Regions from separate parts of the Pseudalkalibacillus sp. NRS-1564 genome, predicted to be linked through region 1. Evidence: riboswitches for the same ligand, from Rfam matches in the RefSeq annotation. Region 1 holds a riboswitch; each other region holds the start of a gene.
What was found. Region 1 has a riboswitch for S-adenosylmethionine ahead of mmuP (S-methylmethionine permease). Riboswitches for the same ligand answer to the same signal wherever they lie in the genome.
Positions count from the first base shown of each region.

Region 2: linked by a shared signal. The riboswitch ahead of metK (methionine adenosyltransferase) and the one ahead of mmuP (S-methylmethionine permease) in region 1 are both predicted to bind S-adenosylmethionine.
Region 3: linked by a shared signal. The riboswitch ahead of ACIFPW_RS19575 (2,3-diketo-5-methylthiopentyl-1-phosphate enolase) and the one ahead of mmuP (S-methylmethionine permease) in region 1 are both predicted to bind S-adenosylmethionine.
Region 4: linked by a shared signal. The riboswitch ahead of ACIFPW_RS17030 (sulfite oxidase-like oxidoreductase) and the one ahead of mmuP (S-methylmethionine permease) in region 1 are both predicted to bind S-adenosylmethionine.

Region 1 covers NZ_JBITPM010000032.1:52,824-58,451, reverse strand. Annotated here, with positions in the region: gene ACIFPW_RS15195 (aldehyde dehydrogenase family protein) at 1-40, opposite strand, end outside; gene ACIFPW_RS15190 (3-ketoacyl-ACP reductase) at 243-965, shown strand; gene mmuM (homocysteine S-methyltransferase) at 1,027-1,971, opposite strand; gene mmuP (S-methylmethionine permease) at 1,946-3,349, opposite strand; SAM riboswitch class I at 3,433-3,535, opposite strand; gene ACIFPW_RS15175 (hypothetical protein) at 3,605-3,751, opposite strand; gene ACIFPW_RS15170 (SGNH/GDSL hydrolase family protein) at 3,880-5,112, opposite strand; gene ACIFPW_RS15165 (ArsR/SmtB family transcription factor) at 5,334-5,628, shown strand, end outside.
Region 2 covers NZ_JBITPM010000037.1:60,336-65,963, reverse strand. Annotated here, with positions in the region: gene pckA (phosphoenolpyruvate carboxykinase (ATP)) at 1-666, opposite strand, end outside; SAM riboswitch class I at 1,019-1,128, shown strand; gene metK (methionine adenosyltransferase) at 1,337-2,533, shown strand; gene ACIFPW_RS16735 (MSMEG_1061 family FMN-dependent PPOX-type flavoprotein) at 2,676-3,299, shown strand; gene ACIFPW_RS16730 (hypothetical protein) at 3,293-3,478, opposite strand; gene ACIFPW_RS16725 (glycosyltransferase family 4 protein) at 3,492-4,637, opposite strand; gene ACIFPW_RS16720 (phosphatase PAP2 family protein) at 4,655-5,140, opposite strand; gene ACIFPW_RS16715 (hypothetical protein) at 5,620-5,628, opposite strand, start outside.
Region 3 covers NZ_JBITPM010000044.1:7,074-12,701, forward strand. Annotated here, with positions in the region: gene ACIFPW_RS19555 (N-acetyltransferase family protein) at 1-458, shown strand, start outside; gene ACIFPW_RS19560 (acireductone dioxygenase) at 512-1,045, opposite strand; gene ACIFPW_RS19565 (methylthioribulose 1-phosphate dehydratase) at 1,097-1,720, opposite strand; gene ACIFPW_RS19570 (2-hydroxy-3-keto-5-methylthiopentenyl-1-phosphate phosphatase) at 1,666-2,382, opposite strand; gene ACIFPW_RS19575 (2,3-diketo-5-methylthiopentyl-1-phosphate enolase) at 2,379-3,578, opposite strand; SAM riboswitch class I at 3,673-3,782, opposite strand; gene ACIFPW_RS19580 (pyridoxal phosphate-dependent aminotransferase) at 3,866-5,038, opposite strand; partial or broken gene ACIFPW_RS19585 (carbon-nitrogen family hydrolase) at 5,147-5,628, shown strand, end outside.
Region 4 covers NZ_JBITPM010000038.1:33,777-39,404, reverse strand. Annotated here, with positions in the region: gene ACIFPW_RS17040 (hypothetical protein) at 1-278, opposite strand, end outside; gene ACIFPW_RS17035 (copper amine oxidase) at 306-1,358, opposite strand; gene ACIFPW_RS17030 (sulfite oxidase-like oxidoreductase) at 1,623-2,285, opposite strand; SAM riboswitch class I at 2,370-2,468, opposite strand; gene ACIFPW_RS17025 (hypothetical protein) at 2,529-2,717, opposite strand; gene ACIFPW_RS17020 (GNAT family N-acetyltransferase) at 2,689-2,994, opposite strand; gene ACIFPW_RS17015 (GNAT family N-acetyltransferase) at 3,190-3,621, opposite strand; gene ACIFPW_RS17010 (GNAT family N-acetyltransferase) at 3,719-4,282, opposite strand; gene ACIFPW_RS17005 (LysE family translocator) at 4,387-4,923, shown strand; gene ACIFPW_RS17000 (3-hydroxybutyrate dehydrogenase) at 4,983-5,628, opposite strand, start outside.

The sequences.
Region 1 (5,628 bases):
CCCATTCGCCATTGATGTAATGTTTTAATTGGTTACGCATGATGTAAAAACTCCTTTTTTATGTTTAGTCGATTTATATTGATTTAGCTTTTCTTCGCTTCCACAGTAACTGTAACCGTTAAGGACTATAGTTAAACATGCGGATGCTTTTATTAAACTTAGAAAGCGGTTGCTAATCTTTGAATCTCTGCTCTGCTAGCTATAGACTAGAAAGTAGGAAATTGGAGAAAGGATGATACAAAATGGGACAAACAATTAAAGGAAAAATTGCGTATATTACAGGCGCAAGTAGCGGTATCGGACGCGCGACAGCTCTTCAGCTTGCAAGTGAAGGGGTTCGTGTTGGCTTGATCGCTAGAACCGAAAGCAAGCTAAACGAAGTCGCTAAGGAAGCAGAATCTTACGGAGTTAAAGCGATCGTTGCCCCTGCTAACATTGCAGAGATTGAGGAAGTCAATAAAGCCATCGATCACTTGAAAAACGAACTCGGCTCGGCAGATATTTTGATCAATAATGCTGGAATGGGACGTTACGGATCGTTCTTAGAGATTGAACCCGATGACTGGAAGGAAACATTCGAAGTAAATGTTTATGGAACGTATCATGTAACACGGGCTGTTCTTCCACAAATGATCGAAAAAGACAGCGGTGATATTATCACAATCTCGTCAAGTAGTGGTTTAAAAGGGACTGCTGGATCTACGTCATATAGTGCTTCTAAATTCGCCATTCAAGGGATGACCGAAGCGCTTATGCAGGAAGTTCGTCGAAATAACATTCGTGTATTTACTCTTAATCCAAGCCTTGTTGCGACTGAACTCGTCTTTGGTGACAAGCTTGATGAGCAAGATAAAGAGAAATACATGCAGCCTGAGGACCTTGCCGAATATATGGTAGGTCAATTGAAGTTGCACCCACGGATTTTCATAAAGCAGTCATTGCAGTGGGCGACGAATCCGTTTTAAACTAAATTCACTAAATGAAAGGAGATAACGGCACAGCCGTTATCTCCTTTCATTTGATTTTCTACTGTCGCCATTTTTCATAAAGTCGCTTGATCTGTTCAGGACTTGTCCGACAGCACCCACCAATTAATCGTGCACCTGCTTGAAACCATTCATTTGATCCATCGACAATTCCATCACACGACTCACCCTCCCGCCATGTTTTGGTCTTAGCGTCATAAAATTCTCCTGAATTAGGATACACAATAATCGGTTTATCGGTTCGAGAAACTAATTGATAAATCGCTTTTGTCACAAGCGAAGGAGACGCACAGTTAATGCCGATTGCCGTAATTTGCCCATTTTCCTTAAAGTATTGAGAAGATGCTTTTAAAGATGTTCCATCGCTCATTTTTTCTTCACTTTGAATGGTGAAGGAAAGCCAAGCATAAGTGGATGGAAACTCTTGTAATAGGCAACTTAAAACTTTCGCTTCTTGAAATGATGGAATCGTTTCAAATGCTAAAACATCAGCACCTGCCTCAATTAATGCTTCTATTCTTGGGCGATGAAATGCGGTAAGTACCTCGTCGCTAACATTGTAATCGCCTCGATACTCCGATCCATCAGCTAGGTACGCCCCAAAAGGTCCAACGGAAGCTGCGATAAAAGGTTTTGGGCGATTCAACTTTTCCTCTCGCTCCCAGAAATCATCACGGGCCTTTCGTGCGAGAAAAACTGTTTTCTTTATTAAGTCCATTGCCTCTCCTTCACTTAAACCTCGAGATGTTAATCCTTCCATTGTAGCCTGATAACTTGATGTAATGGCACAATCTGCACCTGCACGGAAATAATCGAGGTGAACCTGATAGATGAGCTCTGGATTTTCAAGCAAAACGCGCGCAGACCAAAGTGGGTCATTTAAGTTACACCCATATTTTTCGAGCTCTGTCGCAAGGGCCCCGTCCAATATTACCAAATTAAAATCTTCTAAAATTGCCTTAATAGGATTTTGATTCTGCCACATTACTTATTCCCCTTTTCTTTACTCGTTTTGTTAAATAGTAACTTCCATAACATAGTGCAATAAACGGTATCCCACAGTACAATGCCACTCGCTGGGTCGGATCAAAAGCAATGCCAATCAAGGAAGCCAGACATAACAAGAAGGCTAGAATCGGAACGACAGGATAGAAAGGCGTTCGATAACGAAGGTTTTTAATGGATTTTCCTTCTTTTACATATTTCTTTCTAAAAAGAAATTGTGACGCACTAATACTCATCCATACAATGACAACAGCAAGCCCGGAAATAGAGACAAGCACCACATAAACGGTATCTGGCGCAATGATGCTTGAAAGTAGTGCTAGTGCTCCGCCTAACATACTTAATATCACAGCAGGAAGAGGGACACCATTTTTGTTGAGCCTAGCAAAAATAGGAGAAATCATTTGCTTGTCTGAAAGTGACCAGAGCATTCTCGACGAAGCATATAACCCTGAATTTGCAGCGGATAAAATGGCTGTAAGAATAACAAAATTCATTATATCTGCCGCATATGGAATTCCAATTATTTCAAGTACTGCAACAAATGGGCTTTCTAGAACTCCAGCTTCTGATGCTGGGAGAAGAGCTGATAAAATAAAGATTGAACCGACAAAGAATAGAATGAGCCGAATTAACGTGGTGCGAATGGCTTTTGGTATGGTTTTCGCAGGATTTTCTGTTTCTCCAGCTGCAATTCCAATGAGTTCAGTTCCAGAGAAAGCAAAATTCACTGCCAGCATCGTCATTAATATGGCAAATACCCCATTCGGAAAGATCCCTTCATTTGTAAAGTTAGCAAATAACGATGCATTCGCACCAGATTCCATTGGAATAAACCCTACGATTGCTGCGGCACCTAAAATAATGAACAACACAATAGCCAGAACCTTTACAAGGGCAAACCAGAACTCACTCTCCGCAAAAAATTTCACAGTCAAAATATTTAAAATGAAGATCACTGCAGCAAACAAGCCGCTCCAAATCCATACACTAATAAGTGGAAACCACCTCTGCATGAGCATACCCGCAGCTGTAAACTCAGAACCTAGCGCAACTGTCCAGGTTAGCCAGTACAACCAGGCAACTGTATAACCGGTCCCTCCGCCAATGTATTGAGCCGCATAGCTATGAAACGCACCTGTCTCAGGCATATGAACCGCTAGCTCTCCCAAGCACAGCATGACCAGGTAAACGACAAGTGCGCCTACCAGATAAGATAGGATCGTCCCAACAGGACCAGCTTGTTGGATCGTGTAGCCAGAACTTAAAAACAATCCCGTACCGATGACCCCTCCGAGTGAGAGCATCACTACATGTCTTGATTTCATCTCCCTTTTAAAACCCTGTTTGCTTTCCATATTATTTCTCCTTACTTTTCCATCCAGAAAAACAAAAAAACGCACTCGAATGGAGTGCGTAACTGACAAAATAAAACCGAAGGCTCTCATCTATCAGGTTTATCACCCGCTGGAGTTAGCACAGTATCCAATGGACCTGTTGCTGAGGTTTCAAAGGGCCAGTCCCTCCACCTCTCTGGATAAGAAAATATATTTTAACAAAAATATCAATTTACTCACGGTTTGTCAAGGTAGGATAGCAACAACGACGCTTCACTAAATATCCTTTTTCCACTGACGACTACCTTGCATTTGTCTTTGGACAATTGTCTTCATACCATTTCTTTTCTTCATTGTTGAAAATCGCGTCATCGCTTCCCTCATATCTTTCTCCATTTGCTTCAACACGTACTCATTTTCCATTCCCTTTCCCTCCTCCAAAAAAAGATGGCTCCCCCTAAGAAAGTGGAAGCCATACCATGATGTGAGAACGTATATTCGGTTGATAACCTAAGTTTAGCGAACATTCGTTCTTTTAGCAAGGATTACTTTTATTTAAATATCGAAAAATCCACCTCATCTGCCATCTTTTTATACCCTTCATCATTCGGATGCAAATGATCCCCAGAATCATACTTCGAGAGAAACTTTTCTGGATCATCTGGATCTCTTAATGCTCTATCAAAATCAATGACAGCATCAAATTCTCCGCTCGTTCGAATCCACTCGTTCACTTCCTGGCGGGTCTTTTCTCCCTTTTTTGTAAACATACTAGAATCTTTATAAGGAGTTAATGTACCTCCATATATGGGAAGACCCTTTTCGTGAGTTGCTTTAATGATTTTTTTCATTCGATCAATGATTTTCTTTGAATCATATTCAGGATAGTGTCTTAAATCATTAATGCCCTCATGTAGGATAACACCTTTGATCCCTTCTTGACTTAGCACATCTCGTTCTAATCTTGCAAATGCATTCTGCCCTTTTCCTTCTTCACTATTGATTAAATGGTTAGCAGAAATCCCTGCATTTAATACAGACATTTTTACGTCAGCGTCTTTCGCATTCATTCGATTAGCAAGATAATCTGGCCAACGTCGGTTAGCGTTTAACGTGGAATAGTTGCCGTTTGCAATTGAGCTTCCCATTACAACGACAGATCCTTCTACAGATTCGTCAGGCACAACCTCTAAACGGTCTAGCCAGAACCAGGCTTCTTCTTTTGATGTGTATGCAGAGTCCTCTACATCTCCGGCATGATTTCCTTTCTCAGACATATATACCGTTTGATTTGAACGCTGGTGCCACGTTGTTGGGCCTGTTTCACGATCTACATACAAACTAACCGTTACATTCTGGTCTGCACTTACCGGAAAGTCAATCGCATCGCTATATTGCGTTTCTCCTTGGGGAATCGTTACAGCTTCTTTGCTACCAAATGTAATAAGCTGATCGGTCTCCTTTTCAATATTTGCGCCATCCCTAGATGTCGCAACTCTCACTTCTTTTATAGATAAAGGAAGTGAACCAAATTCATTGGATAATCGAATTCGCATTTTGTCCCCTTCCATATGCGGGCGAAGAATTAATCGGATTGTTTGATCCTTAAATCCCTCATGAGAATTTCCATCTTTAGCTGGGGCCTGCATGCTTGCTGTCCATGAACCTACCCATTCACTCTTCTTGGCTGCATCCTTCATAGAAGAAGGCCATCCTTTCGCGCTTACTACACTTAATAATCCAGCTATAAGAATCAGTACGAATAATGTTACGATACGTGTCATTGTTTACTCGCCTCTCGTTTACAGTTTCATTTAACCTCTATTAGTTATCCTTACAAAAGGCTTCGTCCATCATAACTAGCCTCAGTTGGTCTTAATCTTTCTGTCTCTAAATTGTTAATAAACAGAATACCCTTATTCGATTTAATTGATGCCGCTCTCTCTTAAGGTAAAGGATTTGCAAACCGTTTGACATATCGATGATCATCGATTAGTATAAAGCCATGGAAAATTACGTCGATATTTTTAAAGTGCTGGCAAATGAAACACGTATTGATATGTTAATGTGGCTCAAGAATCCAATGGATCATTTTGAGAAACCAACCGCACACCTTTCTAAAAACATCAGTGAAAAAGGCGGCGTTTGCGTTGGCGACATTCAAGAAAAAGCAAACATGTCCCAATCGACCGTTTCACATTATTTATCCATGATGCAAAAAGCCGGACTCCTAGAGTCTGAGCGACATGGAAAGTGGACCTATTACCGTAGAAATGAATCCACTATTCAACAAGTCGCTG
Region 2 (5,628 bases), on a different contig from region 1:
TACGTTAGCAGAGCAGTGCATTGAAAGAATATTTCGCTCTGGTAATAAGTAGTTCATAACGGTGAAAATAGACTTTTTAATTTCTCCAGCATATTCTGTTCCACCAATTAAGACGGTTCGTTTCTCAAAGGAGATAATAATAAATGTTTCTGAATTTGTGCCATCCACTTCTGGATCAGCTTGAAAACCAGGTGCAGAAATGACAGTGAATTCAGCGTCATGTTCTTTTAACTCTGATTCATTCGGACAGATGAACAGCTGGTGGGCGAAAAGGTTATGCCAGGCATATTCATTAATAACCTGAATGGGTAGTCTTGATGACTGGTCAGCACCAGCAAATCCTTTAAACACATAAAGTCCCTTTTTCTCACCGAGATAGTTCAACACCTTTGTGTAAAGGTTTTCAAAACTTTTTTCGGAAATAGGTTGGTTTGTTTCCCAGTTCACTTTGTTCTTTACGGAATCTTCCTTTACAATGAACTTGTCCCCAGGAGAACGTCCTGTATATTTTCCGGTTTCTACGCGAAGAGCTCCTGTAGCTGATAGTTGCCCTTCGTTTTTAAATAGTGAATGTTCAACCAGTTCAGACACTGATAAATTCACATGTGGATTATTCTTATTTAATATCGCATCCAATAACGGTGAGGAGAAGGAAGCTGTTTTCATACGTTAAACCCATCCTTTTTTAAAGATTTCGTTGATTGACTTGTTTAACTCAAAAATAGTATAACACATTCATTCAATTATTCTATACTAATCTATGTATTTTTTGCATAAAAAGTGAAAAATGGGTGAATGACTATTTCTTTAGGTTGAAATCCTGTCGCCATTATATAGGAAGTGATTATTTTATGGGTAAGGATTAGGGTAGTGGTTCGGTCGCTTCGCCCTTGAATTCGAACACAAAGCCCGTGTTCTTTTTGTAGGGCTCCAGCGCTTGTCGAAGCTAAACGGGCGCTTCCGCTTTTCTTCATTGACACATCCTTTCATGTGCGTTATTATATGTCGAGAATGGATACTCTTATCCCGAGCAGGCGGAGGGACAGGCCCGATGAAGCTCAGCAACCAACTCCTATACAACAGGATTAAGGTGCTAACCTGCAAGACGATAGTCTTGGAAGATAAGAGGCGAAAGGCATGAGATATCAGCTCCTTTTCCCTCTGAATGTAGGGAAGGGCTTTTTTAATGTCGTTGAGATTGATGACGCTATAAAAAAAGGTAAGACGATAAGAAATTGAATTCGTTCTCTCGTTTCGGCACAGGGTAATAGGGAAATGAGTACCGTATCCATTACAACATAATTAGATAGGATCCAATCCTTAAGGAGGTACTTGAGTGAGTAATCGTCGTTTGTTTACTTCTGAGTCAGTAACAGAGGGGCATCCTGATAAAATTTCAGATCAGATTTCCGATGCCATTCTGGATGATATTCTTGCGCATGATCCAAATGCGCGCGTTGCCTGTGAAACTACAGTAACAACTGGTCTTGTTCTAGTTTCCGGTGAAATTACAACATCACACTATGTTGATATTCCGAAAGTGGTTCGTGAGACGATTCAAACGATCGGCTATACACGTGCGAAATACGGATTTGATGCTGAAACATGTGCTGTTCTTTCATCTATTGATGAACAGTCTGCAGACATCGCTGCAGGTGTAAACGTTGCTCTTGAAGCACGTGAAGGTACGATGTCAGATGATGAAATCGATGCAATTGGTGCAGGTGACCAGGGGCTTATGTTTGGTTACGCTTGTAATGAAACAGCGGAATTAATGCCGCTTCCGATTTCTCTTGCGCATAAACTAGCGCGTCGTTTGAGTGAAGTAAGAAAAGAAGAAATTCTTCCTTATCTTCGTCCTGATGGTAAAACACAAGTAACAGTGAAATACGATGAAGCTGGTAAGCCGGTTCGCGTTGATACCATTGTTGTTTCTACACAGCATCATCCTGAAATTTCACTTGAACAAATTCAACGTAACATCAAAGAACACGTTGTGAAGCCGGTTGTTCCTGCTGAATTAATTGATGAAGAAACAAAATACTTCATCAACCCAACAGGACGCTTTGTTATCGGTGGACCGCAGGGTGACGCAGGTTTAACAGGAAGAAAAATCATTGTTGATACTTACGGCGGTTATGCGCGTCACGGTGGCGGTGCTTTCTCAGGTAAGGATGCTACGAAAGTAGACCGTTCTGCGGCATATGCTGCTCGTTATGTTGCTAAGAACCTTGTGGCAGCGGGTCTAACAGATCGTTGTGAAGTTCAACTTGCTTACGCTATTGGGGTTGCTCAGCCAGTATCAATTGCTATTGATACATTTGGCACAGGAAAAGTGTCTGAGGAAAGTCTTGTAGAGCTAGTAAGAGAGAACTTCGATCTTCGTCCAGCAGGCATTATAAAGATGCTTGATCTTAGACGTCCCATTTATAAGCAAACAGCTGCGTATGGACATTTTGGACGTACTGATATTGACCTTCCATGGGAACAAACAGATCGTGCAGAATCCCTTAAACAGGGTGCCGGAATTTAATTAATTTCTAAGAAGCCAAAAATATTTTGGCTTCTTTTTTTTGCTCTATCATCCTTTTTGACATCCGTTATATTGTATTGAATTATCATAAAATAGATGGGTGTTGTGATAAAATGGAAGAAAAAATGGAGGAGTGTAATGTGTGAATACTAGTATATTCGGAGAAACCGTGACCGATGTGAATGAACTAAAAGACATGGCAGGAATACCGAGTAAATTGGCTGCAAACAAAGTCATATCTTTTCTTGATAAACACTGTAAAGAGTTCATATGCCGTACACCATTTATTACGATTGCCACCCAATCAAGTACGGGTGGTGATGTTTCGCCAAGAGGCGATGCACCGGGGTTTATTCAGGTTCTAGATAATCATCATTTATTGATACCGGAAAGACCGGGAAATAAACGAATGGACTCATTGATCAATTTATTAGAAAACCCAAATATCGGTTTGCTGCTGATGATTCCCGGCCGAGAAGAAGCGTTGCGTATTAATGGGAAGGCCTTGATTGTAAAAGATAAAACGCTGCTAGAGCAGTGTGAATATAAGGGGAAAACGCCTTTGTTAGGTATTGGAGTAGAAGTAAAGGAATGCTACATTCATTGTGCCAAAGCCTTTAAACGATCATATCTTTTTGAACCTGAACGATGGCCGAGTACTGAGGGGCTCGCCCCAGCTGCCAGAATGCTATCTGATCATGCAAAAATAGGCGAAGAAAAAGTGATTGAATCGTTGAAAGAAAGTTACACTAAACGTCTTTATTGAACAGAAATCGAGCCCAAACCTTTGTGTATGTTTGGTTGAACAATGGAGCAGTAAATGAGATCATACGTATTTGCTATTTTTCGCATTTCATCTAGCGCGTACAAGTTGTGACCATGTGTTGCGAAGATAGAAGGTGCAGTTAAGCCGATTTCGTTAATCCCAAATACAGTAAGAATCATTTTTTTCTCCTTTCTAAGCATATCGAGCTAATCTTTTAATTCCAATTGTTTTCTCATAATCCTCTACTAATCGTCCGAAGATCGCATCCCATGATTGAGTAAGTGCATAACGACGTCCTTCATAACCCATCATTCTCCGTTCGGTATCATCTGATAAGAGACGATTGATAGCGTGGATATATTCGTCTTCTTTATACGGAGAGCAGAAAAGACCGTTTCTTTCTCCAGTGACAACGTCGGATAACCCTCCAGCATTTGCAGCGATAACAGGGGTCCCGGAGGCAAGTGACTCCAATGCGACATTTCCAAATGTTTCAGTAGCTGATGGAAAGATGAAAAGATCTGAAGTAGCGTATAGCTCTGCTAATTCTTTCCCTTCTCTATAACCGGTGAAAGTGACGTTGTTAGGGACGTTTTCTTGAATATGAGGGAGGGCTGGTCCATCACCAACAATCAGCCACCTTGTTTGTTGTTTCAGCTGATCTGGTAACTTCCACATGATTTTTTGTAATGTTTCAAGATTTTTTTCTGGAGCGAGTCGACTAACAAATAAAAGAATATACTTCTCCTGAATATTATATCGTTCACGTAGCGAGTGATTTTTTCTAATCGGAGAATAGTGTTCGCAATCGACGCCTCTTCTCCAAAGCTTGAGGTTCTTAAAACCTCTTCCTTTTAATCGATAGCGCGTTTCATTGGAAGGAATAAAGGTAGTGGAAAATGGTTGATGAAACCAGGTTAAGTATTTCCACATAAAAGGAGAGAACCATTCAAGGTGGTAATGCTTTAAATAGTCATCAAAATTAGTGTGGTATGAAGCAACCATAGGTATGTTATTTTTCTTTCCGTAATGTAGTCCGCACATGCCGATATTAAAAGGTGTCGCGACATGAAGAAGGTCTGGTTGAAAATCTTTAAGTTGGTTGCGGATAAGACTTACGTTAGGAAGGGCAATGCGACATTCGGGATAAAGGAAAAACTTCATACTGGTAAAGCGGTGAATATTACTTGAGAAAAGGTCATCATCTTTCTGACAGTTAGGAGCAAAAAGCATATAATTAACCTGCTGACGGTCCATATACCTGGTTAGTTTACCCAGAGTGCGAGATACTCCGTTAACCTGTGGATAGTAAGTGTCAGTAAAAAGTGCAAGTTTCATGAATAGCCCTCCCTTTTTCAGCTTAGGATGAAAGTTGAAAGAATACCGGATCCGCCACCAAGTATAAAACCAACAAGAACGTCAGAAGGATAATGATGACCTAAGTAAATCCGCGATATGGCAACTAGACTCCCAAGAGCCATTAAGGGAATAGCTAGTGAAGGAATATGAAAGATAAATGGTGTAAGCACAGAAAAAATAGCCGTTGTATGTCCTGATGGAAAAGAATGATCTTTTAGAGGGTATACGAGTATCTTTGTTTCAGGTAGAGCGAGATATGGCCTGTGTCTTGGATAATGCTTTTTTATAAATTGAACAGGTATATGACTAACAGCAAGGGCAAGCGCAGCTTGGAACGCCCATATCTTTAAAGGAGCAGGTAACAGGAACATCAACAAAAGTGTACTTAAAATCGTTGCCCGAGCACCACCCGTATGTGTAACAAATCCAAAAATAGAAGTAAGATATCTTGAATGACACGTTAAATTCACAAACCGAAACATCGTACACTCACGCTCATAAAGCCACCCAACCACTTTACTCAAAAAGAATCCCCCTTCATCCTATGTGTTACTTCTATCCTATACGAGAAATTTAATGCTACTATTAAAGAAATCTTAAAGAATTGTTAAGAGTATAATGAAAAGCGTAGCCGAGCGTTTAGAAACGGAGATATTGGAGCTCTTGAACTAGAACACGTCCTTTGTGTTCTGGTGAAAGAGTGAAATATCGCAGTTTCTGCGAGTCGCAGCTAGCCAAGAAAAGCGTAGCCGAGCGTTTAGAAACGGAGATATTGGAGCTCTTGAACTAGAACAAGCCCCTTTTGTTTGAATTGAAAGGTGAAGCGACCCAGGATCTGGAATATATAGATGGCTTTCAAGAAAATACATAAGATCGTCCACACTCTAACGCTCCAAACGTTTTCAAAAACCACACAAAATACCATGAAAAAAGACCAGGAATACCATCCTGATCTTTTTCTTCAAATTAA
Region 3 (5,628 bases), on a different contig from region 1:
GCTGGAGAACGACTTACCGTGCGCTTATCTCAGAAGACTATTTGAATTCATTAGACGTTCAAATACGCGAGGCTCGTTGGCGGAAAGGAATTGAAAATGGAAGTATTATCCTTGTGGCAGTCGAAGAAGGGGAAATAATAGGATTTGCGAATGGCGGAAAAAACAGATCAGCTGCTTACAAATTCGATGGAGAACTTTATGCGATATACCTTCTTGAAGAAGCACAGGGAAAGGGAGTTGGCAAACAACTTCTGTGCTCGGTAGCTAAACATCTTAGAAGCGAATCTTATCAGTCTATGCTTGTTTGGGTACTGAATGGAAACCCAGCTTCTCAATTCTACGAAAGTTTTCATCCACTTCAAATTGCCGTGGAAGAAACAGAAATTGCAGGTAAGACATTTAAAGAAACCGGCTTTGGTTGGAACGACCTGAATGAATTAATTGGATTTTGTAGCTAAAGGGATTGAAGCAAAATCAAAAATGATGGCCGTGACTGCTCACGGCCCTTTTTTCACTTCACACTTTCTTTTTCTTCATATGGATGGGCTACCCATCCTGATGGATCGATGAAAAGGCGTACGGCTACAACTTGCCGATCATCCATTAATGTAAAGAAGTGTGGTGTATCAACCGGTACAGAAATCACGTCACCCGGATCGAGCTCAACATCAAAATACCCCACGCTACCTTTAATGATAAAAATCCCATGTCCCGCCGTTATCGCTCTTACTTCGTCCTCAGTATGCACATGAACCTGTTCAAATTTTTTCAGAATCTTATCAAGATCAGGCGTTTGTTCAGAAAGTGCCACCACATCCCAGTTTCCATATCCATTTCGCTGAGCTAGAGAACGAATGTCATCATCAAATACACTCAGAATTTCATTTTTCTGTTCCTCTGTAACATGACAATTCCCCTTAAGAGACGTCGGTAGCTTCTCAACATCCCAGTGTTCATATAACACTCCTTCATTCTGAAGAAATGCCCCTACTCGATCTTGACCTTCAATAACTTCATTTGTATTTCGTATTTTAATTACTGCCATTAATGCTTCCTCCTCTTTTTGTTAAGCTAATGAAACTTTGTTGATTACTGATTAACTTACAATTGCTTGAAAGCTTCGTAATTTAAGATGATATTCAAAAAGGAATTCAAATGCTTCCAGATATTTTTTTGCTTCAAAACCATTACGCCCCCATACTGTAATCCCATGATTTCGCATCAAAATGGCTTTCGTGTCATTCTTAAGCACGTGCACCACATCATGAGCTAGTAGAGAAAGATCAGCTGAATTCTCGATAATCGGTACTGTCACTTTGTCATTCTGTCCCCATAAACCAAAAGCTTTAACTAACTCCAGTCCTTGAAACGTAACTTCTCCTTCTCCCGCAAAAAGTTCAGATATAACATTATTTTCAACTGTATGCACGTGTAAGCAACAGCCTGCATCTGTCTTTGAATAGATCGCCTGATGAATCATGGTCTCTGCTGATGGTTTCAATAGAGTCTCTTCAATTGGCTGCCCTTGTCTATCCACTAGAATGAAATCTTCTTTTGTTCGTTTTCTTTTATCCTTTCCACTAGCCGTTACTAAAAATTGAAGCGGCGAATCACTTACCTTAATTGAAAGATTTCCACTTGTTCCACGGAACCAATCTCTTGCTGCTAATTCATCTTTAATATCAGCAAGTTCGTTCCATCGATTCTCCACTTGGCACATGATTCTTCCCCCCTTTCTTCAGTTAACTTTTCGACGATATCATCAAACGTTTCAAATAAAACGGCTGGAATGCCAAGTTCTTGACACTTCTCCGCTAAAAAATCTCTAGCAAACACAAAATCTGCTTGCTTTGAAGCTTCTAAATCGGTAATAGAATCTCCAATCACAATTTTTCGGTTAGCCTTTTTATCAAAACGATTTAATATACCTGGCTTGCGACAACCGCAATCTTTCGTACAATCGTCTCCACAGGCATACGGCCAAGTTATTGAGATGGTATCAGTAGTAAAATCACTGCCATTACAGAAGATATTTTCTTCTGGAATACCGTATGGCTTAAGAAGAGGGTAAATAAAGAAATCGATCCCTCCACTGACGATATAGAGCTCGATCCCTTCTTGCCTCGTGTAGTCTACGAATTCGCTAAAACCCTGTCTGATTTCAGTTGTAGCTACTAAATAATCGAGTAATTCCTGTTTCAATTTGGAAGGGATTAAGTGAAACATCCTTCCGACCCCTTCACGAATGGAAATATTTTGAGCGAGCACATCATCTTTTATTTGCTCCCACTCTTTCGGAGCAAACCGTTTCATCAAAGAAACGATATTATCAATTTTCGTAATGGTGCCATCAAAATCGCAAAAAATAATCGGCTGCTTCATCGCACTACCTCCCCGCTCCCCCACTTTGTAAGAGCCTGATGAAGTTCCTCACTATTTTGAGAGGCCTGTTCAAGAGGTTGCTCTGTTAAAACAGCTTGAATGGCATCTCGGAAAGCTTTTCCGCCTGCAGCTGCTCCATCGGGATGCCCGTGCACGCCACCTCCCGCATTAATCACACTGTCTATACCGAAATCTTTTATAAGAAGCGGTACTAGTCCAGGATGAATGCCCGCTGAAGGAACAGGGAATGTTCTTTTCAGCTTATTATTTCTCGTTAAGGCTTCTGCTGTTGCGAGCGCCTCTCTTCGATCAAGCGCTACACTCCCATAAGGCGAAGGGAAAAGGGAAAAGTCTGCCCCAGCAGTTCGAAGCAACTTTCCAAGTAATAGGGAGTAACTTACCCCATGTGTGCTTGAGGCAGCCATTGCACCAGAGAATGCAGGGTGTGCCATGATTGGAACCGGAATATCCGAGTCCTCTGAAAGTGATTGCAATGCATCTAGTCCATATGTAAAAACATTAAACAGAAGCGCATCTGCTCCTAATTCCACAGCAAGCTTTGCTCGATCACTGAGGTTTGCCGTTCTTCCTGTTAAATTCACTGCGTAACGCGTTCGCTTTCCTGTCAATTCAGCCGTTTCATCCAGCATTTTTCGTAAGGCGGGTACTCGCTTTTCAAGAGGGGTTAACTCATTTTCAAAAAGAATTTCATCGTCCTTCACAAAATCGACTCGACCAAGCGCCTGCTGTTTCATTTGTTCCTGCAATTCGCCTAACGATTTTCCAATAACTCCTTTGAAAATACTCATAACGAGCGGTCGATCGTATACTTCTGTAAGATTCCGAATACCATCTATTCCATATGCTGGACCTGGGAATTGATTAAGTAACCCTGCAGAGAACTCTAAATCAATCAGCTTAATTTCACCATCAAGTGAAAGCTTACCGATGACTGTTGTTAAAATCGCAGGTAGATCCGCACTGAAATTGATGGTGGGGTAAGCAATCGCGATGATGCCCTTTTCCCCTTTTTCCTCTACGTGAACGACTTCACCCTTATGCTTCTTTAACTGCTTTTTTTCTAATAACGGTAGATTGGTCCAAGTCCCAATCGTTAATCCAAGGGCGATCGCTTCAGCGCGCTTAGATAATTGTTGGTCATTCTTAACAAGGTAAGTTGCCACAAGATGACTCATCATGCTCATTCCTTTCCATCGCGCTAGTCCTCAATCTTTGATCATACAAAAAAGACCCCTTCACGAGGAAGAGGTCGTTATCACCATGCTCTTCCTCTTATCTTCCAGCTTTTGCTGCGAGAATTAGCACCGTGTCTTCAAGTAACCTTGAAAATCGGTTGCCGGGCTTCAAAGGGCTCGTCCCTCCACCTCTCTGGATAAGAGTATGCAACTATTCGTTTAAGTAATTGATTCGAATTATGCCAGACGTAGGAAATCCTGTCAATCTATTTTTTTACTTTTCTGAATCAAAAGAGATTAAGAGAATTAATTCGTTCAACTGCCTCACTGAGTTTCTCTTCGGAAGTTAATAAGCCTACTCTCACATAGCCTTCCCCATACTCTCCAAAGCCGTTCCCAGGCGCAACTACAATTTGAACATTCTCAAGCAAGTAGTCCGCAAATCCCTCTGAAGTAAATGATTCAGGTACTTTTAACCAGGCAAAAAATGACCCCGCAGGAGAGGTTACATCCCAGCCAATATCGTGAAGCCCCTGTATCAATACATTCCGTCTAGATTCGTACGTTTGGCGAAGGTTCTCAACACATTCCTGTGAACCTAGTAAAGCTTCTGCAGCTGCTTCTTGCACTGCACTAAACAAACTAACGTAGAAATGATCCTGAAGCAGGTTGATGCTTTCCACTACAGATGGGTTTCCGACAGCAAACCCAACACGCCATCCTGCCATATTATACGTTTTGGAAAGAGTATAAATCTCAATTCCCACATCTTTAGCACCTTCTGTTTCCAAAAAGCTTTTAGGACGTTCTCCATCGAATCCGATCGCTCCATAAGCAAAATCATGAACGACACAGATGTCATTGGCATCCGCAAACCTAACCGTTTCATCAAAAAAGCTTTTCGTTGCTACAGCAGCGGTAGGATTGTTTGGATAATTTAAAAACATGAGCTTTGCTTTTGCAAGAGCACTCTCTGGGATCGCGCTATAATCAGGCAGAAAATCATTTTGTTCAAGTAACGGCATCATTTGCATATCCGCTTCAGCCATCGCAACACCAGACCAATAATCAGGATAGCCAGGATCTGGCACGAGCGCCACGTCACTTTTATTTAACAAACATTGACTGACTTCTACAAGGCCAGCTTTTCCACCAAAAAGGACGGCTACCTCTTTCTCCGGATCAAGCTCAACACCAAACTCTCGCTTATAGAAGTCAGCCGCGGCTTGTTTCAGAAAAGGTTGTCCCTTAAATGGCGGATACTTGTGGTATGCAGGGTTTTCAGCTGCCTGCTGCAAAGACTCGATAATATGCGCAGGCGTCGGCTGGTCAGGATTTCCTTGGCCAAGGTTAATAATGTCATATCCCGCCTCTACATAACGGTTCACTTTTCCAGCAAGCTTCGCAAAAAATTGTTCTGGTAAACGTTTAAGTGCATCTGAAGTTTGAAATTGTTTCAAATGGAATCACATCCTGTTAAAATTTTCGAGAAATTCTAATAAGTTATGTTATCTTGGATACACAACCATGTAAAGGTCAATTTCTAAACATGTAAGGAGGACAAATCAATGAAAAACCTTGCCCTGTTGCAATTTGATATTGCTTTTGGCAATCCAGAAAAGAATTTCTCTAAAGTTGAAGAGCTTGTTTCTAAGGCGGTGAGTGACAAACCAGATATCATCGTTTTACCAGAATTGTGGTCCACAGGTTATGATTTATCTCGTCTTGATGAAATTGGAGATACTGATGCAGAAAAGTCGATTGCTTTTCTATCTCGCCTCGCAAAAAAACGACGTAAATATTGTCGGGGGCTCCATCGCTAAGCATCATAACGGCGAAGTAACGAACACCATGCTTGTGTTCAATCGAGATGGGCAGCTCGTTCATGAGTATAGCAAAGCGCACCTGTTTCGTTTGATGAATGAAGAGAAATTCCTCGTTTCTGGAAATGAAAAAAGTCATTTCACACTTGAAGAACTCCCATGTGCCGGGTTCATTTGTTATGATATTCGCTTTCCTGAGTGGCTTCGCCTTCATGCAGTTGAAGGTG
Region 4 (5,628 bases), on a different contig from region 1:
ACAATTACGCCAGTTGCAGCCATAGTTGCAAGAATGGCTGCAACAATCCATTCGATTGGCATTTGCTGTTCAGCTGTACCACCCATACCTGTTTTAGGCATATCAGTTGGCATAGCTTCCATAGCGAATTTGTCCGGGAATTGGTTTACGAAAGCACCAGAAAGTCCCTTTGCCGGCTTATACATATGAGCATAAGCTTCACGAACCGAATCATAAGCTGCATCGTAGTCTTCCGTAGTGTAGCTATCAAACGCAGATATTAATTGATTCACATGCATTTGTAAACCTTCAGATAATGGTCCCGCTTATAATCTACCTTCAGTTGCTGTTTCAAGAAAACTTGAGAAGTCTGCACGATAGTCTTCCAGCGCTTTTAGTGCTTTTTCTTGAGCAGCTTCATCTTCAGCTCCTGTCGCTTGAACATATTCTACAAAGTTACCGATATGTCCAGACCACATTTCTTTAAATTGATTTCCTGCTTCTTCACCATATACAGAAGTTATCGCAGCAGCTAGATCATCCGTATTCTCGCTTAGTGCAGCTGCAGATGCATCAAAGTCTTCTGATCCGTCGATTCCGTTCTGCATTGTCATCATTGCAAGACCAGCATGTTCAGATAATAAATGACCTAATGTTGCACGAAGATCAGATGCTGGTGTTACGGCTTTTGTGTTCTCGAACTTGTCTGGGAACTGATCAGTAATGGCACCAGAGAATCCTTTAGCCACCATTTGCATGTGAGCAATCGCTTCACGTTCTTTCTCGTAAGCCATCTCATAATCACCTGCTACATAGCTATCAAATGAACCAATCAACTGATTAATGTGAGCTTGAAGTCCTTCAGACAATGTTTCAGCTTGAAGTCGTTCTCCTGTTGCATTTTCCAAGAAATTAGAGAAATCTTCTTTATAACCATCTAAGCTATCTAAAGCTTTTTGTTTTGCATCTTCATCTTCATTACCTGTTGCTTTCACATAGTCAACGAAGAAACCGATATGATTGCTCCAAATTTCATTAAATTCAGCTCCTGCTTCTTCACCATAAACGGATGTAATCGCAGCTGTAAGGTCTTCCGTGTTTTCACTTAAGGCACCAGCAGAAGCTTCAAAATCTGCAGAACCTTCAGCTCCTTTTCTCATTGTTTCTACTGCAAGATAAGCATGCTCACTTAGTAAATGGCCAAGATCAGCACGAAGATCAGCACCTGGTGTTTCTACTGTAGGCTTGTCCATTTGCTGGTCGTGGTCAGAGGCAAATGCTCCAGCAGTTGGTATTAAAAGTGAAAAGCTAAGCGGAACAATTAATAGTCCCTTTTTCCAATCGATCACTTTCTTTTTCATATTCTTGTTCGTATTCATTTTCAAATCCACTCCCCTTAATTTTGATTTACACTTAGCTAACGGAGGGAAGATCCATTTAGATCATTCTTTTTTAAAATTCTTCTCTTTTTTTAATTACCAGAGAATAAAAAGTCAGCAAAACCCACACATACTAAGGTTCTGCTGACTTTCAAGTTTTAACTATTTTTTTATAGATATGATGATATTTAGAATGTGATAATAAACTACCTTTTCCTCAATCAATTCTATATGTGTTAATCACGCCCGCTTTTTTAAGAAAAATTAATCAAACTCTTTTTTCTCCCATTCATCTTCCGGTAGTCCCAAATCCTCTCCAGAAAACCTTTCTTCTTTAAATGGATCGGCATGGTTATGAAATCCGTTTTGTTCCCAAAAACCAGGTTTGTCTTCATTGATAAATTCTATACCTCTGATCCATTTAATACTTTTCCAGAAGTAAAGATGCGGTACAACTAACCTGAGAGGCCATCCGTGTTTTGCCGTTAATTTCTCTCCATCGACTGAGTGGGCAAGAATAACATTATCTCTCATTAAGTCAGTGAGGTGAATATTCGTTGTATAGTTATAGTCACCATGTAGCATAACATGGTTCGTTTTCGGTACTATCCCATATGCGTTCATAAAATCCTTAATCAAAACCCCTTCAAAAGTATTATCAAACCTAGACCACCTTGTGACACAGTGAATATCACACTTTACTTTCTTCTGTGGTAAGGCAAGTATGTCGCTATAGGAAATGATCACTTCCTTATCAATTTCTCCAAATACACTTAGGTTCCATGTCGACATCTCATACACAGGTACATCACCTTCATGTAGAATAGGGAACCTTTCTGTAAGTACTTGCCCCGGTGGCAGACGATCACCATACTTTTCACTTGCATCTGGAACTTTCATTTTGCGAATACGGTCAGCTTTTTTCAAATTCTTCACAACCCGTCTCTCATTTATTGAATCGTCTAAAAAAACTCTTCCTAACTAATAAGGAAGAGTTCGCTTCAGAGCTCTTCCTTATCTCTCAGAGCATAGACTCTGCTGGATTTGGCACCTTGTCTATCAGGTTGCCGGGCATCAAAGGGCCAGTCCCTCCGCCTCTCTCAATAAGGAAATTAAAAATCTAATTTTGATTCATTCTATCGGTCTATTTAGTATTTTGCAATTATTGTTTTAAACGAGGTTTTTCTTCATTTCAACAAATTGAAATTCTCCCCCATTGGTTTGTTGCATAAACAGATGAGTGATTTGAAATCCAGCCCTTTGATACACTTTTATGGCTCGTTTATTAAATTCAGCTACTGCCATTCCAAAGGAAGTTGGACGATACAATTCAACTGCTTTTTGAAGGCCAGCCTCCAAAAAAAGAAAAGCCTTCTCCTTTTCCAACATTATCGGGACACATTCCTAGGCCAATTTCTATATGGTTGTCTTCATGCTCATGAAAACTAAAAAAACCAATAAGATGATCCCTATGGTAGACGCTCCAATAATTTTCATTGCTGGCTGCATCTTCCCGGAACTCTTTTAGATCTTCAAGATCCTCGTCCATATTATAAAATGAGTATAGCCCATCATAGTTCCACGAGATAATTCGCTCGACTTCTTCTTGACTTATTAACTTAAATTGATATACCAATACTCTCCCTCATTTCTGTGTGATTGAAAAGGAAAAGCCCCATGCTGGGAAATGCATGGGGCTCACACTTTATATTTTAAGGGGGCAGGAACCGGGGAAGTCCCTGCAAAAATAGTGTAGCAAGTTCCAAGGGCATGATGATTGATTATGAGTTGTTTTTCACATTCTTTTAATAAATGAAAAGAAGCTGGACAACTATTTATAAACCATGATCGTTTGAAGTTCTCGAAATCCAATGTCTTTATAAATGTATTTCGCGAAGTTAGAGGAATACACATTCAAACGAATTTCCTCATATCCCTGTTCTTTGAAGTTTTCAATACTCGCTTGAACGAGCTGCTTAGAATACCCTTTCCCACGAAACTTTGGAAAAACAAATACATCATAAATGAACCCATGCTTGCTTTCTGTAAAATAATCCGTGTTTTCTCCAAGTAATACCCAGCCAGCAATTTCCCCTTCGTCGCGATAAATGAGGTGGTAACCACCTCGATCAAGAATGGATGATACAATTTCAAGTGCTTTCTCTTCTTTTACGATACCGGGATTTGTCGTTCCTTCATTAACAGATTGAATGGAATTCGACAAAATAAAATCTCTTTCTTCTATCGTCGCTCGTTCGATCACATAGTTTCCCTCCATCATCAAAATCATTCATTACTCGTTTATTCTTGATGCAAGAACCTTATTCCTCCCATAAGTAAGATGCATATTCTTACCAAATTTATTTTTTTGTTAAAGCATAGACGCATGTATCAGTTAGTTTACTGCCATCAATTGAGACATGGTCGTTTCGTAAAATAGCCTCAAGTTGAAACGATTGTTTCTCGGCAATTCGCCGACTTCGCCAATTTGTCGCATTACAACGAATTTCTAGCCTTCTAGCGTTTAGCTCTGAAAAGGCGTAATCTACAATGCCTTGGACCGCTTCAGACATATAGCCTTGACCAGCGTATCTAGAATCAATCCAATAACCGATTTCAAATTTACGAACGTTCCAATCTATTCGATGTAACCCTGAGGAACCGATAAAATCACCCGTCTGTTTATGGAAGAGTAATAGTCGAAGATCCTCCCGCTTTAAAAACGCTACGTGAGATTCGCGGATATTCGCTTCAACATCTTCTTCCATTTGATCTATATGTGCGAAAGGCATCCAGGATTTAAGCTCTTCTAACGAGGCATCAATTGATTGATGAACCGAAGCACCATCCCCAGGTAGTGGAGAACGTATATGTAAACGGTCAGTGCTAAATTTATTTGGTATATCAAGTAAAATGGGTTCCATGGAACTATTCCTCCAACAACACTAAAAGATGTCAGAATTATATCATTAATGAGAAACCTGTCAAGTTATTGGTCTTTTCCGGCCAATGTCCCGCTACCATCTAATTGAAATCGAGAGACGAATTGACGGATCACTTCACGAGGATATGGTTTTCTTGCCCTCTCTTCAGGACTACTTGTACATATTGCTGCTACCTTAGGAATTTCTGCCGTCCTTTATCAATCCTCTCTCGCCTTTTCGATTGTTACCGCGGGGCAGCTTACTTACTTTTCATGGCATATGAAGCTTTTAAAGATAGCGGATCCGCAGCTAAACCCCTAAGTCAACCTAGCAGACCTTATTTTTCTTTATATCGAAAAGGGATTGTTATGAATATTTTAAATCCAAAAGTCTCTTTATTCTTTCTCGCCCTTCTTCCACAGTTTGTAAACCAGCAGGCGAATTCATCCGCTCTTCAAATGTTAATTTTAGAAGGGGTTTTCATTCTACAAGCCTTTCTTATCTTTAGTGCAATAAGCTTTTTTGCAGGAAAAATCGCATTCTATGTCGTAGAAAATCATGCCCTAGCTAGAAAATTCAATCTTGCAAAAGCTTTATTGCTTGCTTTAATTGGTCTTCAAATAGCCTTTAGCGATCAATAAAAAAGCAGCGCTTCTCATTAGAAAGCGCTGCTTTAATATTTTTTTAGTAAAATCTAAATTTACTGAGCTGTATAGCCACCATCAATTAGTAGGGCTTGACCTGTAATGCTCTTCGCTGCATCACTTGCGATAAACATTGAGTAATCAGCTATCTCTTTCACTTCAAGAAGTCTTCTTTGTGGTACAAGTGGATAGATTACTTCTTCTAGTACCTTTTCTAGCTCTACTCCGCGTTCTTTCGCTAGATCTTCCATCTGTCCTCTTACGAGTGGTGTATCAACATATCCTGGTGCCATGGCATTTACTGTAATACCGTGTTCCGCACCTTCAAGTGCAGAAACTTTTGTAAGGCCGATGACCCCATGCTTGGCACTATTGTAAGCCGCTTTCCCTGCGAAACCGATGACACCATTGATAGATGCCATGTTAATAATTCGCCCAAATCCTTGTTTCTTCATGATTGGAAATACATGCTTTGTTGCTATGAAAGGAGCTGTAAGCATAATATCCTGCATCATACGAAACTTCTCAGTTGGGAAGTTTTCTAATGCAGATACGTGCTGAAGTCCCGCATTATTTATTAACACGTCTAAGCGACCGTATTCTTCTACAGTACGGTCAATTGCTTGTTTAATTTCATCTTCATTAGTCACGTCTGCTTTAATACCAATAGCGTTATAACCTTTATCTCTTAGTTTCTGAGCA